2 regions of the Ottowia oryzae genome follow, and region 1 is predicted to be linked to the other one. Evidence: riboswitches for the same ligand, from Rfam matches in the RefSeq annotation. Region 1 holds a riboswitch; the other holds the start of a gene.
The links. Region 1 has a riboswitch for S-adenosylhomocysteine ahead of ahcY (adenosylhomocysteinase). Riboswitches for the same ligand answer to the same signal wherever they lie in the genome.
Positions count from the first base shown of each region.

Region 2: it holds a riboswitch for S-adenosylhomocysteine, as region 1 does, so the genes downstream of both, metH (methionine synthase) here and ahcY (adenosylhomocysteinase) in region 1, are expected to answer to the same signal.

Region 1 covers NZ_CP027666.1:99,094-106,747, reverse strand. The annotation lists gene C6570_RS00500 (hypothetical protein) at 1-1,386, opposite strand, end outside; gene C6570_RS00495 (ubiquinone biosynthesis protein) at 1,480-2,109, opposite strand; gene C6570_RS00490 (hypothetical protein) at 2,158-2,523, opposite strand; gene C6570_RS00485 (PspA/IM30 family protein) at 2,553-3,299, opposite strand; gene C6570_RS00480 (YjfI family protein) at 3,331-3,747, opposite strand; S-adenosyl-L-homocysteine riboswitch at 3,938-4,026, shown strand; gene ahcY (adenosylhomocysteinase) at 4,111-5,547, shown strand; gene C6570_RS00470 (TlyA family RNA methyltransferase) at 5,767-6,783, shown strand; gene metF (methylenetetrahydrofolate reductase [NAD(P)H]) at 6,815-7,645, shown strand.
Region 2 covers NZ_CP027666.1:608,018-615,671, forward strand. The annotation lists gene C6570_RS02845 (metal ABC transporter permease) at 1-474, shown strand, start outside; gene C6570_RS02850 (metal ABC transporter solute-binding protein, Zn/Mn family) at 536-1,486, shown strand; gene C6570_RS02855 (ureidoglycolate lyase) at 1,533-2,057, opposite strand; gene C6570_RS02860 (amino acid ABC transporter ATP-binding protein) at 2,057-2,794, opposite strand; gene C6570_RS02865 (amino acid ABC transporter permease) at 2,781-3,434, opposite strand; partial or broken gene C6570_RS02870 (ABC transporter permease subunit) at 3,437-3,790, opposite strand; S-adenosyl-L-homocysteine riboswitch at 4,128-4,202, shown strand; gene metH (methionine synthase) at 4,261-7,035, shown strand; gene C6570_RS02880 (cob(I)yrinic acid a,c-diamide adenosyltransferase) at 7,082-7,654, opposite strand, start outside.

The sequences.
Region 1 (7,654 bases):
CACCTGCACCTTGGCCTCGGCCAGGCCGGGGGCTGCCGTCAGCGCTTCGATGCCCTCGGCGTCGCGTTTCTTCGCTTCGGCCTCGCGCTCGGCCACCTTCAGGCGCGCGTCGGCCAGCATCAGGTCTTCGGCGGCTTTGTGGCGCGCCTTGCGTTCTTGCGCTTCGGCGGCCTTCACTTCCAGGATGACTTTTTCCTCGGCCGCCGCTTCGGCGCCGATCACCAGTGCCTTGCGCGTGCGATCAGCTTCGGCCACTTCGCGCACTTCCTTGATGGCCTCTTCCTGCTCGGCCACCGTGCGTTCGACTACGATGCGCTCGCGGATCACGTCGGCAATGGCTTTCTTCTGCACTTCGACCGACTTGTCCTTCTCGATGCGCTGCAGCGTCACTTCCTTCTCGCGCGCCACCACTTCCAGCTCTTGCGCGCGCGTCACGCGTTCTTGCTCGACCACCACGGCGCGCTTGCGGTTGTTCTCGGCCACTTCCTTTTCGCGCAGCACGTTTTCGTTTTGCACGGCAATCTGCTGTTCGGCCTGCAGGCGCGCCAGCTCGGAGCGGCTGCGCTCCTCGGCCTGGATCTTGGCAGTCTCGGCTTCTTCGCGTGCCTTCACGGTGGCGACTTCACGCGCCTGGCGCGCCATGGCGTCGGCCTGCTGGCGCTCCAGCTCCAGCAGTGCCTCTCGCGTCTCCACGTCCTTCTTCTTGATCTGCATTTCTTCGTTGCGGCGCAGCTCATTGGTGGTGACGTGCTCCACCGCCGTCAGTTGCGTGATCTTCTTGATGCCCTGCGCGTCGAGGATGTTGTTGGAATCCAGGCGCGCCAGCGGTGTCTGCTCGAGGTAGTCAATGGCCGAGCTTTCAAGCACGTAGCCGGACAGGTCGTTGCCGATCTGGCTCATGATCTTGTCGCGGAACACGTCGCGCGCGTCGTACAGGTCCACGAAATCCATGGCCTTGCCCACGGTCTTCAGTGCTTCGGAGAACTTGGCCGAAAACAGGTCTTCCAGCGTGGACTGGTTGGAGGCGCGGTCGCAGCCGATGGATTGCGCCACGTGCAGCACGTCCTCTGAAGTCTGGTTCACGCGAACGAAGAACTTCACCTTGATGTCGGCGCGGATGTTGTCGGCGCAGATCAAGCCCTGGTCGCCCGAGCGGTCGATCTCGATCGTCTTGATCGAGATGTCCATCAACTCGGCCTTGTTGATGATGGGCAGCACCAGGCCGCCGGTGAAGGTCACCTTGGGCTCGCCCTTGAAGGGGTTGATGATCAGCGCGTGGCCTTGCTCGACCTTGTGATAGAAGCGCGAGAACAGGGCAAAGATGCCGAACAGCACGACGACCGAAACGCCGGCAACGACCAGGAAAGTGATGACCGAAGGAGACATGAAGCGACTCGCTAGAGAGGGTTGAACCAGGGGTGTGGGCCGCTGCCCGCGCGCACGGCGCGCGTCAACGGCGCAGCGGATACAGAGTCGTCTTCATGTTTCTCCCTCCAGTGCTTGGACCAGGTAGCGCCGCTGGGCGGCGTCGTATTCGGTGATGACGGCGCGGCTGCCGCGCGTCAAGGTATTGGGTGTGGCGGCCCACACGCGGATCAAAATGCCCGCGCCGCGCTGGGCCACCTCGGCATGGCCTTCGCGCTCGTCCACGCTGCCGGTGGTGATGACGCAAACTTGCCCCACCAGCTCGTTGTTGCTGCGCCCGTACTGCGTCACAAACAAGCCGCGCAGCGGCCGCACCAGGCGCGCCGTGACGATGATCGACAGCGCAAAGCACACGGCGAGCAGCACAAGCCCCACCACAATCTTGAGCAGCAGCGTGGGCACCCACGGCATGAGCCAGATCGACGCCAGCGTGCACATCGTCCAGCCCGTGAGCACCAGCAGCGTGACCACGATGGAGAACGGCACGCCGGTCAGGCCAAAGGCCACGACGTAGCTGGCGATGGTGCTCAGGTCGCTGGGGTCGGCCAGATCCAGGTCAATGTCGCTTTCGCCGAAATCCACCATGCCGATCACGGCGGCCACCCAGTACACCAGCACCACCGCCAGCAAGATGCTGTAGACGATGGCGGGAAAGCCCAAGATGACGGCGATGAATTCCTGCATGGCGGCTGGCTGGGTCGGGGGTTGCGAAGGTGAATGGCGGTGGTTGGGTCAGCTTTTGCGTTTCTTGGGCGCCGGGCGGGGCGGCACGAAGGCAATCAACTCTTGCGTGGCCGCCTCTTTGATGCCCAGGCGGTCGTCGGGCGACAGGCCGTAGCGTTCGGCCAGCATCGCGTAGTCCGAGGCGTCCAGCGTCACGGTCAGCCTGGGGCGCTTAGGGCGCGCCGCCACTGGCAGGCCCAGCACGCTGCGGATTTGTTGCGACGTGGACACGTTGTCGTGAAACGCCGCCACGCGAATGGCCTCCAGCACCGCTTCTTCGACATCGAAGGCCACCTGCACCGCTTCCAGCGCGCGGTCGGAGCGCTGCCAGCGCTGGGGCTTGCTGCGCGGCGGGGCCGGTGGGACGGGGCTCATGCTGGGGCGCGCTGCGGCGGCTCGGGTGTTCAGGCGGACGGCGTGTCGCCGTTGCCCGTGACGGGCGATGCGGCTGAGGCGGGCGCAGCCTGGCGGGCGCGCAGCCGCGCCATCACCGCTTGCGCGCGGCTCTTGTCGTTGTCGCCAATGCCCGCCGCAGCCAGCTCGTTGTCCAGCGCCTTGTGGCCGAACTCTTTCTCCAGCGCTTCAGCGGCGGCCATGCGGTCGGCCAGGTCCTCGTGCCGCTTCTTGATGCGCTCCAGTGACTCGCGGGCGCTGGTCAGCTTAGAGCCAGTGCTGCCGATGTTGTCCGAGATGGATTGCGTGGCGCGGTAAACGCTTTCGGTGGTCTTGGCGATGCCGATCTCGCGCTCATGTTCGCGCACGCGCCCTTCGGCCGCCTTGATCAAGTCCTTCAGGCGCGACACCTGCACCGCAAAACCGGCGTGCGACGCCGTTTGCGCTTGCAGCTCCGCCTCTAGCCCGGCCACGCGTTCGGCCACCTTCAAGGCCAGGCCGTCCTCGGTTTTCTCCAGCGCCTGCAGCGCCAGATCTTCCTGGCGGCGGATGTCGCCCTGGATGCGCTCGATCTCGCGTGCGGACTGCATCTCTTTGGCCATCACCGAGGTCAGTTCGGTCTTGGCTTCGGCGATGCTGGCCTTGGCGTCGACGATTTCCTGCTCATAGATGCGGGTGGCGTTGCTGTCCACCACGCTCTGGCCGATTTCGCGGGCGCTGCCGCGCAGCAGGGTGACGAGTTTTTTGATGACGGACATGGCGGGGCTCCAGTGGGTTCGGTTGGGGGCTTCAGCGCAGGTAATCGGCCAGCGCGTCAAGGGCGTCCAGGGCGTTGTCGCTCAGCACGGCGACTTCGTGCGCCACGTCTTCGGCGCGGGCGCCGTACGACAGGGCACCGATGAGTACGTATCGCGTGCCCACGCGGCCAAAGGCCGACAGTGGCACGGACGGGTTCAGGTCCAGCAGGGCAGAGTGCAGTTCGGCGCGGCGCTCGGGCACCACGTCGTCGTCGGTCCACAGGTAGCACAGGCAGATGGTCTGCGCGTCCGAGCAGGTGACGAAGATGGGCAGCTCCTGCCGCCCTTCGATGCTGACCTGGATCACCGGCACATCACCAGCGATGGGCTGAATCTGCACACCTACGCCGCCCATCAGCGCGGACAGCAGCGTGTCCAGGTTGCTCAGTTGGTTGAACAGGTTGTTCATGCGCGTCCTCCTTGGTGGCGGGCTCTGGGCTGCCGGGCGGGTGCGGCGGCAGGGATTTTTCTTGTGACTCCAGTGTGCAAATACTGACATGTCATGTCAAGCACTTTTGACATGTCATGTCGAAAATCCCGTTGCCCATTTGCGCTGGCTGAACGGTGGGACGGCGCGCCGGCGGGTATACTTGCGGCCATTCCCCGAGGGGCGTTGCAGCGCCGGGTGCCGCACAGGCAGCCACGGCGTGAGGCTCGGGAACGCATTTCGCAACGACGCTCACCCACTGAACAGGCGTGGTGAGTTTTCTGTCGAAGCCTCGCTTCAGTGGTTTGTTTCTTTGACCGGCCTTCATGGCCACAGGACCAACCGATGAACGCCCGCTTGAAAAACCCCGTGTCCGCCGATTCGGCCATCGCCGACATCAACCTCGCCCCGTGGGGCCGCAAGGAAATCGCCATTGCCGAGACCGAGATGCCCGGTCTGATGGCCATTCGCGACGAATTTGCCAAGAAAAAGCCGCTGAAAGGCGCCCGCATCACCGGCAGCCTGCACATGACGATCCAGACGGCCGTGCTGATCGAGACGCTGCAGGCGCTGGGCGCCGACGTGCGCTGGGCTTCTTGCAACATCTTCAGCACGCAAGACCACGCCGCCGCCGCCATTGCCGCCAGCGGCACGCCGGTGTTCGCCATCAAGGGCGAATCGCTCAAGGATTACTGGGATTACACCCACCGCATCTTTGAATTCGGCAAGAAAGGCAGCAAGGGCGAAGGCCCCAATATGATCCTGGACGACGGCGGCGACGCCACGCTGCTGATGCACCTGGGCAAGCAGGCCGAGACCAACCCCAAGGTTCTCGCCAACCCCAAGAGCGAAGAAGAAAAGGTGCTGTTTGCCGCGATCAAGGCCAAGCTCAAGGAAGACGCCACCTGGTACAGCCGCAAGAGCGCTGAGATCCTGGGCGTGACCGAAGAAACCACCACCGGCGTGCACCGCCTGAAGGAAATGTCGGCCGCCGGTTCGCTGATGTTCCGCGCCATCAACGTGAACGACAGCGTCACCAAGTCGAAGTTCGACAACCTGTACGGCTGCCGCGAATCGCTGGTGGACGGCATCAAGCGCGCTACCGACGTGATGGTGGCCGGCAAGGTCGCTGTGGTCTGCGGCTACGGCGACGTAGGCAAGGGCAGTGCGCAGGCGCTGCGCGCACTGAGCGCCCAGGTGTGGGTGACCGAGGTGGACCCGATCTGCGCGCTGCAGGCCGCCATGGAAGGCTATCGCGTGGTCACCATGGAAGACGCCGCGCCGCTGGCCGACATCTTTGTGACCTGCACCGGCAACAAGGACGTCATCACCTACAAGCACATGAAGGCCATGAAAGACCAGGCCATCGTCTGCAACATCGGTCACTTTGACAACGAGATCGACGTGGCTGGCCTGGAGGCCAAGTGCAAGTGGGAAGAGATCAAGCCTCAGGTGGACCACGTGATCTTCCCCGGTGGCAAGCGCATCATCCTGCTGGCCAAGGGCCGCCTGGTGAACCTGGGCTGCGCCACCGGCCACCCCAGCTACGTGATGAGCAGCAGCTTTGCCAACCAGACCATCGCGCAGATCGAGCTGTTCACCCGCCCCGACGCGTACGAAGTCGGCCAGGTGTATGTGTTGCCCAAGCACCTGGACGAGAAGGTCGCGCGCCTGCAACTGGCCAAGCTGAACGCCAAGCTGACTGAGCTGACGACCGAGCAGGCCAAGTACATCGGCGTGAGCAAGGCGGGGCCGTACAAGCCCGATACGTATCGGTATTGACACCCCCTGAGGCGCTGCGCGCCTTCCCCCCTCTGCTTCGCGAGGGGGACGACACCAGTCGCCGGCGCAGGTCCGGCGACGGTGTCCGTTGGTGGCGTGGCGCGCCGTGGATGGCGCGGTGGCGGTTTGCGCCAGTTGCTATTCAATTGATAGCTTCTAGCGCGGGCTGGACGGGCGCCAGAGGCTGATTTCATTCATAAGTTGAGAAGGGTTGGCGCGATGCGCGCAGACGTTTTCCTGGTCGAAGGTGGGCATGCCGCCACGCGGTCGCAGGCGCAGCGGCTGATCGCCGCGGGCGTGCAGTGGCGCCTGGCGCCTACCTTGCCCTGGCACGCGGTGGCCAAGAATGGCGACGACATTCCCGCCGGGGCCGAAGTGCAGCTGCTCGACGCGGCCGAGGCCAAGTACCTCTCGCGCGGCGGGCTGAAGCTGGAAGGCGCGTTGGCCGCCAGCGGCGTGCGCGTGGCCGGGCGGCGCTGCCTGGACGTGGGCCAAAGCACCGGCGGCTTTACCGACTGCCTGCTCCAGCACGGCGCTGTGCAGGTCATCGGCGTGGACGTCGGGCAGGCGCAGCTGCACGAGCGCTTGCGCGCCGACGCGCGCGTGGTGGCCGTCGAAGGGGTGAACGCCCGCCACCTGACGCCCGATGCGCTGCGCGAAGCCTGCGAAGACGCGCTGGGCGAGCGGGTAGAGGCCGACCCCGAAGACAACCAGACCCAGCCGCACGCGCCCTACGCCTGGATGCGCAACGGCGGCCTGATCGACGACGACTACGACGACAGCGACGACGCCAAGGAGCACGAAATCGAGGCCTTCAAGGCCGAGCGCGCCGCCAAGGCCAAGGCGCGCGCCGCAGGCCAGGTGCGCACCGTGCGCCGGCGCCGCAAAGGCACTGAAAAAATCGACATCACGCCGTCTTTTGGTTTGATCGTCGGCGATTTGTCGTTTATTTCGCTCACGCTGGTGCTGCCGGCGCTGGTGCCGCTGCTGGCGCCGGGCGGCGACTTGCTGATGCTGGTCAAGCCGCAGTTCGAGCTGGCCCCCGGCCAGATCGGCAAGGGCGGGGTGGTGCGCGATGCGGCGCTGTACCCCGTGGTCGAGCAGCGCCTGCGCCAGGCCTGCGCCGACGCCGGCCTGCAAGTGATCGAATGGTTGCCCAGCCCGATCGAGGGCGGTGACGGCAACCGCGAATTCTTCATCCACGCCCGTGCGGCGGCTGCGCCAGCGGCTGCCTGAACGTGTATTGCCTGAACCTGTTTTGCCTGACATGACCACCTCGCTCAGCCTGGAATTCTTTCCGCCCAAAACCCCCGAAGGCGCCGACAAACTGCGCGCCGTGCGGCAAAAGCTGTACGCGCTGGCGCCCGAATATTGCTCGGTGACGTTCGGCGCCGGCGGTTCCACCCAGGAAGGCACGCTGGACACGGTGCGCGAAATCGTGGGCGAGGGCTACGCCGGCGTGCCCCACCTGTCGTGCATCGGCCAGACCAAGGACACCATCCGCCAGCGCCTGGCCAGCTACCGCGACGCGGGCGTCAAGCGCATCGTGGCGCTGCGCGGCGACTTGCCCAGCGGCTACGGCCTGGGCGGCGAATTCCGCTACGCCAGCGACCTGGTCACCTTCATCCGCGAAGAGACGGGCGAGCATTTCCACCTGGCCGTGGCCGCCTACCCCGAGGTGCACCCCCAGGCCAAGTCGCCCCAGGCCGACCTGGACGCCTTCATTGCCAAGGTGCAGGCCGGGGCCAACACGGGCATCACCCAGTATTTCTTCAACGCCGACGCGTACTTCCGCTTTGTGGAAGACCTGCGCCGCCGGGGCGTCGAGACGCCCGTGGTGCCCGGCATCATGCCGATCACCAACTCGTCGCAGCTGCTGCGCTTTTCAGACGCCTGCGGCGCCGAGGTGCCGCGCTGGGTGCGTTCGCGCCTGCAAAGCTTTGGCGACGACGCCGCCGCCATCAAGGACTTTGGCGCCGACGTGGTCACCGCCCTGTGCCGTCGCCTGCTGGACGGCGGGGCGCCCAGCTTGCACTTCTATACGCTGAACCAGTCGGTCGCCACGCTGGAAGTGCTGCGGCGCCTGGGCATCGCTTGATTTGGGGCG
Region 2 (7,654 bases), 510 kb from region 1:
CTGGCGCTGGACAATGGCGCGCTGGCGCTGCTGGTGGGCACGGCCATCGTCACGCTGCTGGCGTTGGCGCTGCTTTACCGCCCGCTGGTGCTGGAGTGTGTGGACCCGCAGTTCCTGCGCAGCGTGAGCCGCCTGAGCCCCGTCGCGCACTACGGCTTTCTGTGCCTGCTGGTCATCAACCTGGTGGCCGGTTTTCACGCATTGGGCACGCTGATGGCCGTGGGCATGATGGTGCTGCCCGCCGCCGCCGCGCGCCTGTGGGTGCGCAGCCTGCCCGCGCTGATGGCGCTGGCCACCGGGCTGGCGCTGGCCGCGTCGGTCACCGGGCTGCTGCTGTCGTACCACGTGGAGTGGCCGACCAGCCCGGCCATCGTGCTGTGCCTGGGCGCGGCGTACCTGGCGTCGCTGGTACTGGGGCGCAATGGGCTGTGGCGCGGCGGGGCGCGGTCTGCGCGACGCCACCTGCAGCGCTAAGGCCTGCTTGGATTCTGAACCAAAACCCTTTCTGGCGCAGGCCACAACTGCGCAAGCAGCTATGAAAAAACGAGCATTCACCACCGCATTGACCGCCCTGGCGCTGGGCGCCAGCCTGTGCAGCGCTGCCCACGCTGCCGAGCCGCTGCGCGTGGTCGCCACCTTCAGCATCCTGGCCGACATGGTGCGCCAGGTGGGCGGCGACCGCGTGGCGGTGCAGGCGCTGGTCGGCCCCGGCGAAGACGCGCACGTGTTCCAGCCATCGCCCGCGCAGGCGCGGCAGGTGGGGCAGGCACAGCTGCTGGTGGCCAACGGCCTGGGCTACGAGGGTTGGATGGCCCGGCTGGTGCAAAGCGCCGGCTACCGCGGCCCCACGGTGCAGGCCACCAACGGCGTGCGCCCGCTGGACGCCGCCCCGGGCGACGACCACGATCACCACCATGGCGACGGCGATCACGACCACGACGCGCACGCCGGCCACACCGATCCGCACGCCTGGCAAAGCGCGGCCAACGCGCAGGTCTATGTGAAGAACATCGTCAACGGGCTGTGCGCGGCCGACGCGGCAGGCTGCGCCGACTACCGCGCGCGCGGTGAGCGCTACACGGCCGAGCTGCGCCAGCTGGACGCCGACATCCGCGCCGTCTGGGCGCCGGTGCCAGCGGCGCAGCGCAAGGTCATCACCTCGCACGCGGCGTTCGGCTACTACGGGCAGGCGTACGGCGTGCGCTTTTTGGCGGCGCGCGGCGTCAGCACCGACAGCGAGCCGTCTGCCAAGGCGGTGGCGCAGTTGGTACGTTTGATTCGCACCGAAAAAGTTCGGGCCCTGTTCATCGAGAACATCAGCGACCCGCGCCTGATGGAGCAGCTGGCCCGCGAAACGGGCGTGCGCGCCTCGGGCAGCCTGTATTCCGACGCGCTGACCAAAACCGGCGGCGACGCCGACACCTACGTGCAGATGATGCGCACCAACACCGCGCGCATGGTGGCGGCCGTCAAGGGCACGTCATGAGCATCGGCGCCTCAGGCACCTGAAACTACCGCCAAGGCGGGCGCCCTCAGTTTTTGACTTCCAGGTGCCAGTGCGAGATGTCCAGCACCTCGCAGTCGGGCGCATCGCCCGGGGCGCCCACGCGGTCCACCACCAGCCAGGGGCCCGCATCCAGCGCCAGCAGCGGGTGGTGCCACACGCCCGCGTTCAGGTTGATACCCTGGTGCCCGTCGGTGATGAAGCCGTGCAGGTGCTCCGGCGCAAGGGCCGCCGCATCCAGCGTGGGCGCGGCCACCACGATCCCCATGCGCAGCGCGGCGCCGAAAGGGGCGAACGATTGGCTGCCCCGGTGGTGGCGCTCCATCAGCCGCAGCGGCGCCGGGCACGCCACCGCGTCGGCCACGAACAGGTTGAACGCCAGCGCGCCACCGTCGGCGCTGGGGCGGCCCAAGTCGTGGTGGCGCTGGCAGGTGCCTGCGTTGATGGCCACGCGCTGGGACGCGCTTTGGGTGTCGATGACCTGCCCGAACGGCGCGAACGCCTGCGCCGTCAGCGGGCGCAGCGCCAGGGGCACTCGCGGGGCACTCGCCATCAGTGCACGGCGCCGATGAAGCCCGCCAGTTCGGCCGTTTGGGGGGCGGCGAACACGTCGCGCGCCGGGCCTTGCTCATGGATGCGGCCGTGGTGCATGAACACCAGCTGGTCGCCCACGTCTCGGGCAAAGCGCATCTCGTGCGTGACCATGATCAGCGTCATGCCTTCGGCGGCCAGTTGCTTGACGACGGCCAGCACTTCGTTGACCAGCTCCGGGTCCAGCGCCGAGGTGATCTCGTCGCACAGCAGCACCTTGGGCTGCATGGCCAGGGCGCGCGCGATGGCCACGCGCTGCTGCTGACCGCCGCTCAGCTGGTCGGGGTAGGCGTCGTACTTGGCTCCCAGGCCGACTTTGTCCAGCATCTGGTGCGCCAGCGCCGCCGCGTCGGACTTGGACACGCCTTTGACGACCACCGGCGACAGCGCCACGTTCTGCCCTGCGGTGAGGTGCGGGAACAGGTTGAACTGCTGGAAGACCATGCCCACGTTCATGCGCAGCGCGCGCAGCTGCGCGGGCGTGGCCTCGGCGCCCTTGAGCACCGCGTTGTCCACGACGATCTCGCCCTGGTCGATGCGTTCCAGCCCGTTCACCGATCGCAGCAAGGTGCTCTTGCCCGAACCGCTGCGGCCGATGATGGCGACCACCTGGCCGCTTTGCACCTGCAGGTCCACGCCCTTGAGCACGTGGTTCTGGCCAAAGTGCTTGTGCACCGAACGAACGTCAACGAGCGGCATTGAGTTTTTTCTCCAGGTGGCTGGCGGCCATGGACAGCGGCCAGCACAGAATGAAATAGCCGGCAGCGACCAGCCCGTAGATGAGGAAGGGCTGGAACGTGGCGTTGGCCAGCATCGAGCCGATCTTGCTCAGCTCGGTCATGCCGATGATGGACGCCACCGCCGTGCCCTTGACGATCTGCACCGAAAAGCCCACGGTGGGCGCCACCGACAAGCGCAGCGCCTGCGGCAGCACCACGTGGCGCATCTGCTGCACATAACCCATGGCCAGGCTGGATGAGGCTTCCCATTGGCCGCGCGGCACGGCCTCGACGCTGCCGCGCCACACTTCGGCCAGGTAGGCGCTGGTGTACAGCGTCAGCCCAATGGCCGCCGCCGTCCACGGCGAGATGCTGTAGCCGGCCATGGACGCACCGAAGAACACCAGGAACATCTGCATCAGCAGCGGCGTGTTCTGAAACAGCTGGATGTACCCGCGGCTGATGCGGCGCGCCAGCGGCCAGTGGCCCAAGCGGGCGAACAGCACCAGCAGGCCCATCGCGCCGCCCAGCACGAAGGCCAGCAGCGACAGCAGCAGCGTGGCCAGCAGGCCTTCGAACAGCTTGGCCAGGATCGGCATCAAGGGGATGTCGGCGATCATGATCAATGCGCCTGTTGGGCCACGGCCTGCGGCGCCCGCTGCCGCTTGAGCGCGGGGCGACCGACAACCCAGCGCTGGCCCGCCCACGTCAACACATGGCGCAGGAACCACGCCAGCAGGAAGTACATGGCGGTGACCACCAAGTAGGTTTCAAACGCGCGGAAGTTGCGCGACTGGATGAAGTTGGCGGCAAAGGTCAGATCCTGCGCGGCAATCTGCGACACCACCGACGTGCCCAGCATGACGATGACGATCTGGCTGGTGAGCGCCGGCCACACGCGCTGCAGGGCCGGGCGCAGCACCACGTGGCGAAAGTACGCCCAGCGCCCCATGCCCAGGGCGTTGGCGGCCTGAACATGCACAAACTCCTTGAAAACGAATCAGCCAACGCGGGCGCCTGCAGCGGCGAACGGTGCGGCCAGCGCCTGCAACCACCACCCACCGCCGCCAAGCGGATCGGGCCCAATGCGGCAGCTGTTGCGAGATTCATGCCAGCCCCGCGCCGCCGGGCGTGAATGCGCTGCGCCCGCGCCGACGGCGGGCCACGCCCCGCCACCGTGCGCACCCACGGGCGACCCGGCTTGGTGCATCGCGCACCAAAGGCGACCGCGCCGCAGGCGTGCGCGTACGTGCTGCATAGCGCCCCCGCGTGCACGAACTACGCAACAGGCGCAGGCAACATAAAATCACCGGTTACCCAAGGAGCGCTGCAGCGACCGCCCACGTCGCCAGGCTTGGGCCGCATTCACTCAACGGCGCTCACCTGAACTGTTTCGTGCCCCCACAGGTGAGCCCCATGAACGCCGCTGCTTTGACCCCCCCACCCATGCGCCTGGCCGGCTTGGAGCCGGTGCAGATCGACGCCGGCTCCCTCTTCGTCAACGTGGGCGAGCGCACCAACGTCACCGGTTCCAAAGCCTTCGCGCGGATGATCCTGAACGACCAGTTTGAGGAAGCCCTGTCGGTGGCGCGCCAGCAGGTGGAAAACGGCGCGCAGGTGGTCGACGTCAACATGGACGAAGCCATGCTGGATTCGGAAGCGGCGATGGTGCGCTTTCTGAACCTGATGGCCAGCGAGCCCGACATCGCCCGCGTACCGGTGATGGTCGATTCCAGCAAATGGAGCGTGATCGAAGCGGGCCTGCGCTGCCTGCAGGGCAAGGGCATCGTCAACTCGATCAGCATGAAGGAGGGCGTGGAGCCCTTCAAGCACCACGCGCGCCTGATCAAGCGCTACGGCGCCGCCGCCGTGGTGATGGCGTTCGACGAGCAAGGCCAGGCCGACACCTACGCGCGCAAGGTGGAGATCTGCGAGCGCGCCTACCGCATCCTGGTGGACGAGGTGGGCTTTGCGCCCGAAGACATCATCTTCGACCCCAACATCTTTGCCGTGGCCACCGGCATCGAAGAGCACAACAACTACGCCGTCGAATTCATCGAGGCCACGCGCTGGATCAAGCAGAACCTTCCCGGCGCCAAGGTGAGCGGCGGCGTCAGCAACGTGTCGTTCAGCTTCCGCGGCAACGACCCGGTGCGCGAGGCGATCCACACCGTGTTCCTGTACCACGCCATCCAGGCGGGCATGGACATGGGCATCGTCAACGCGGGCATGGTGGGCGTGTACGACGACCTGGACGCCGAGCTGCGCGAGCGCGTGGAAGACGTGGTGCTGAACCGCCGGCCCGACGCCGCCGAGCGCCTGCTGGAGATCGCCGAAAGCGCCAAGGGCGCCGCCAAGGACGACAGCAAGAAGCTGGAATGGCGCGGCACGCCCGAGCACCCCAAGACGGTGAATGAGCGGCTGAGCCACGCGCTGGTGCACGGCATTACCGACTTCATCACCGAAGACACCGAAGAGGCCTACCAGCAGGTGCTGGCCAAGGGCGGGCGCCCGCTGCACGTGATCGAAGGGCCGCTGATGGACGGCATGAACATCGTGGGCGACCTGTTCGGCGCGGGCAAGATGTTCTTGCCGCAGGTGGTGAAGTCGGCCCGCGTGATGAAGCAGGCCGTGGCGCACCTGATTCCCTACATCGAGGAAGAAAAGAAGCGCGACGAAGCCGCCGGGCGCGACGTGCGCAGCAAGGGCAAGATCGTCATCGCCACCGTCAAGGGCGACGTGCACGACATCGGCAAGAACATCGTCACCGTGGTTCTGCAGTGCAACAACTTCGAGGTGGTGAACATGGGCGTGATGGTGCCCTGCCACGAGATACTGGCGCGCGCCAAGGTGGAGGGCGCCGACATCGTGGGCCTGTCGGGCCTGATCACGCCCAGCCTGGAAGAGATGCAGTACGTGGCTGGCGAGATGCAGAAGGACGAGCACTTTCGCATCAAGAAGATTCCGCTGCTAATCGGCGGGGCCACCACCAGCCGCGTGCACACCGCCGTCAAGATCGCGCCGCACTATGAAGGCCCGGTGGTCTACGTACCCGACGCCTCGCGCAGCGTGGGCGTGGCGCAGGGCCTGCTGGGCGACCAGGCGGCGCAGTTCGTGGCCGACACGCAGGCCGACTACGACAAGGTGCGCCAGCTGCACGCCAACAAGAAGCAGCAGCCGCTGTGGCCCATCGACAAGGCGCGCGCCAACAAGACACGCATCGACTGGGCTGCCTACACGCCGCCCGCGCCCAAGTTTCTGGGCCGCCGGCTGATCCACCACATCGACCTGGCCGAGCTGGTGCCCTTCATCGACTGGACGCCCTTCTTCCAGACCTGGGACCTGCACGGCAAGTACCCCGCCATCCTCACCGACGAGGTGGTGGGCGAAGAAGCCACCCGCGTGTTTGCCGACGCGCAGGCCATGCTCAAGCAGATCGTTGACGCCCGCTGGCTGACGGCCAACGCCGTCGTCGGCTTCTGGCCCGCCAACACCGTGCAGGACGACGACATCGCGCTGTACACCGACGAATCGCGCCAAAGCGTGGCGCTGACCTGGTACGGCCTGCGCCAGCAGGCTGAAAAACAGGAAGACGCCGCCGGCGTGCTGCGCCCCAGCCGCTGCCTGGCCGACTTCGTCGCGCCAGCATCCGCTACAACTTCAGTAGCTGCCGGCGCTGGTGCAGCGGGCGCCAGCGGCGGTTTTGGCTTGAAAGACTACATCGGTGCCTTCGCCGTCACCGCCGGCCTGGGCGTGGACGCCAAAGAGGCGCAATTCCTGGGCCAGCACGACGACTACAGCGCCATCATGCTCAAGGCCCTGGCCGACCGCTTGGCCGAAGCCGGCGCCGAATGGTTGCACTGGCGCGTACGCACCGACTGGTGGGGCTACGCCGCCGACGAGCAGTTGGACAACGACAGCATGATCGCCGAGCAGTACCGCGGCATCCGCCCCGCGCCCGGCTACCCCGCCTGCCCCGACCACAGCGTCAAGCGCCCCCTGTTCGAGCTGCTGGGCGCCCACGACGTCGGCATGCACCTGACCGACGCCTACGCCATGACGCCCGCCGCCAGCGTCAGCGGCTTTTACTTCAGCCACCCCGACAGCACGTACTTCAACGTGGGCCGCATCGACGATTCGCAAGTCAGCGACATGGCGGCGCGCAGGGACATGGACAGGGCCGAGCTGGAGCGCCTGCTGGCGCCGAATATCGGGGTGTAGCGCCTGGGCCGCCAGCGGCCAACCAAGGCGCAATGCCAGGCGCAGCTCAGCTTTGCGTCGCCCGCGCCAGCCGCTCACTCTTCCAATACACGTCATCGCCCGCACCGCCATCCGGGCGGTGGCGGTTCAGTACCCGGGCCAGCACGAAAAGCAGGTCGCTCAGGCGGTTGAGGTACTGGCGCGGGGCAGGGCGCAGGGCGTCGCCTTCGGTTTGGCCCAGCGCGACGACGGCGCGTTCGGCGCGGCGCGCGACGGTGCGGCACACGTGCGCCAGGGCGGCGGCGCGGGTGCCGGCGGGCAGGATGAATTCTTCCAACCGGGGCAGCTGGGCGTTGTAGTGGGCCAGGGCCGCGTCCAGCTGGGCCAGCGCGTCGTCTTTCAGCAGTTCGAACCCGGGGATGGACAGCTCACCGCCCAGGTTGAACAGCTGGTGCTGCACGTCGACGAGCAGCTCGCGCACGCTGCCGGGCATGTCTTCGCACAGCAGCAGGCCGATGTGGCTGTTGAGTTCGTCCACGTCGCCCATGGCGTGCGGGCGGCCGCTGGATTTGGACACGCGGGTGTTGTCGCCCAGCCCGGTGGTGCCGTCGTCGCCGGTGCGGGTGGCGATTTGCGTGAG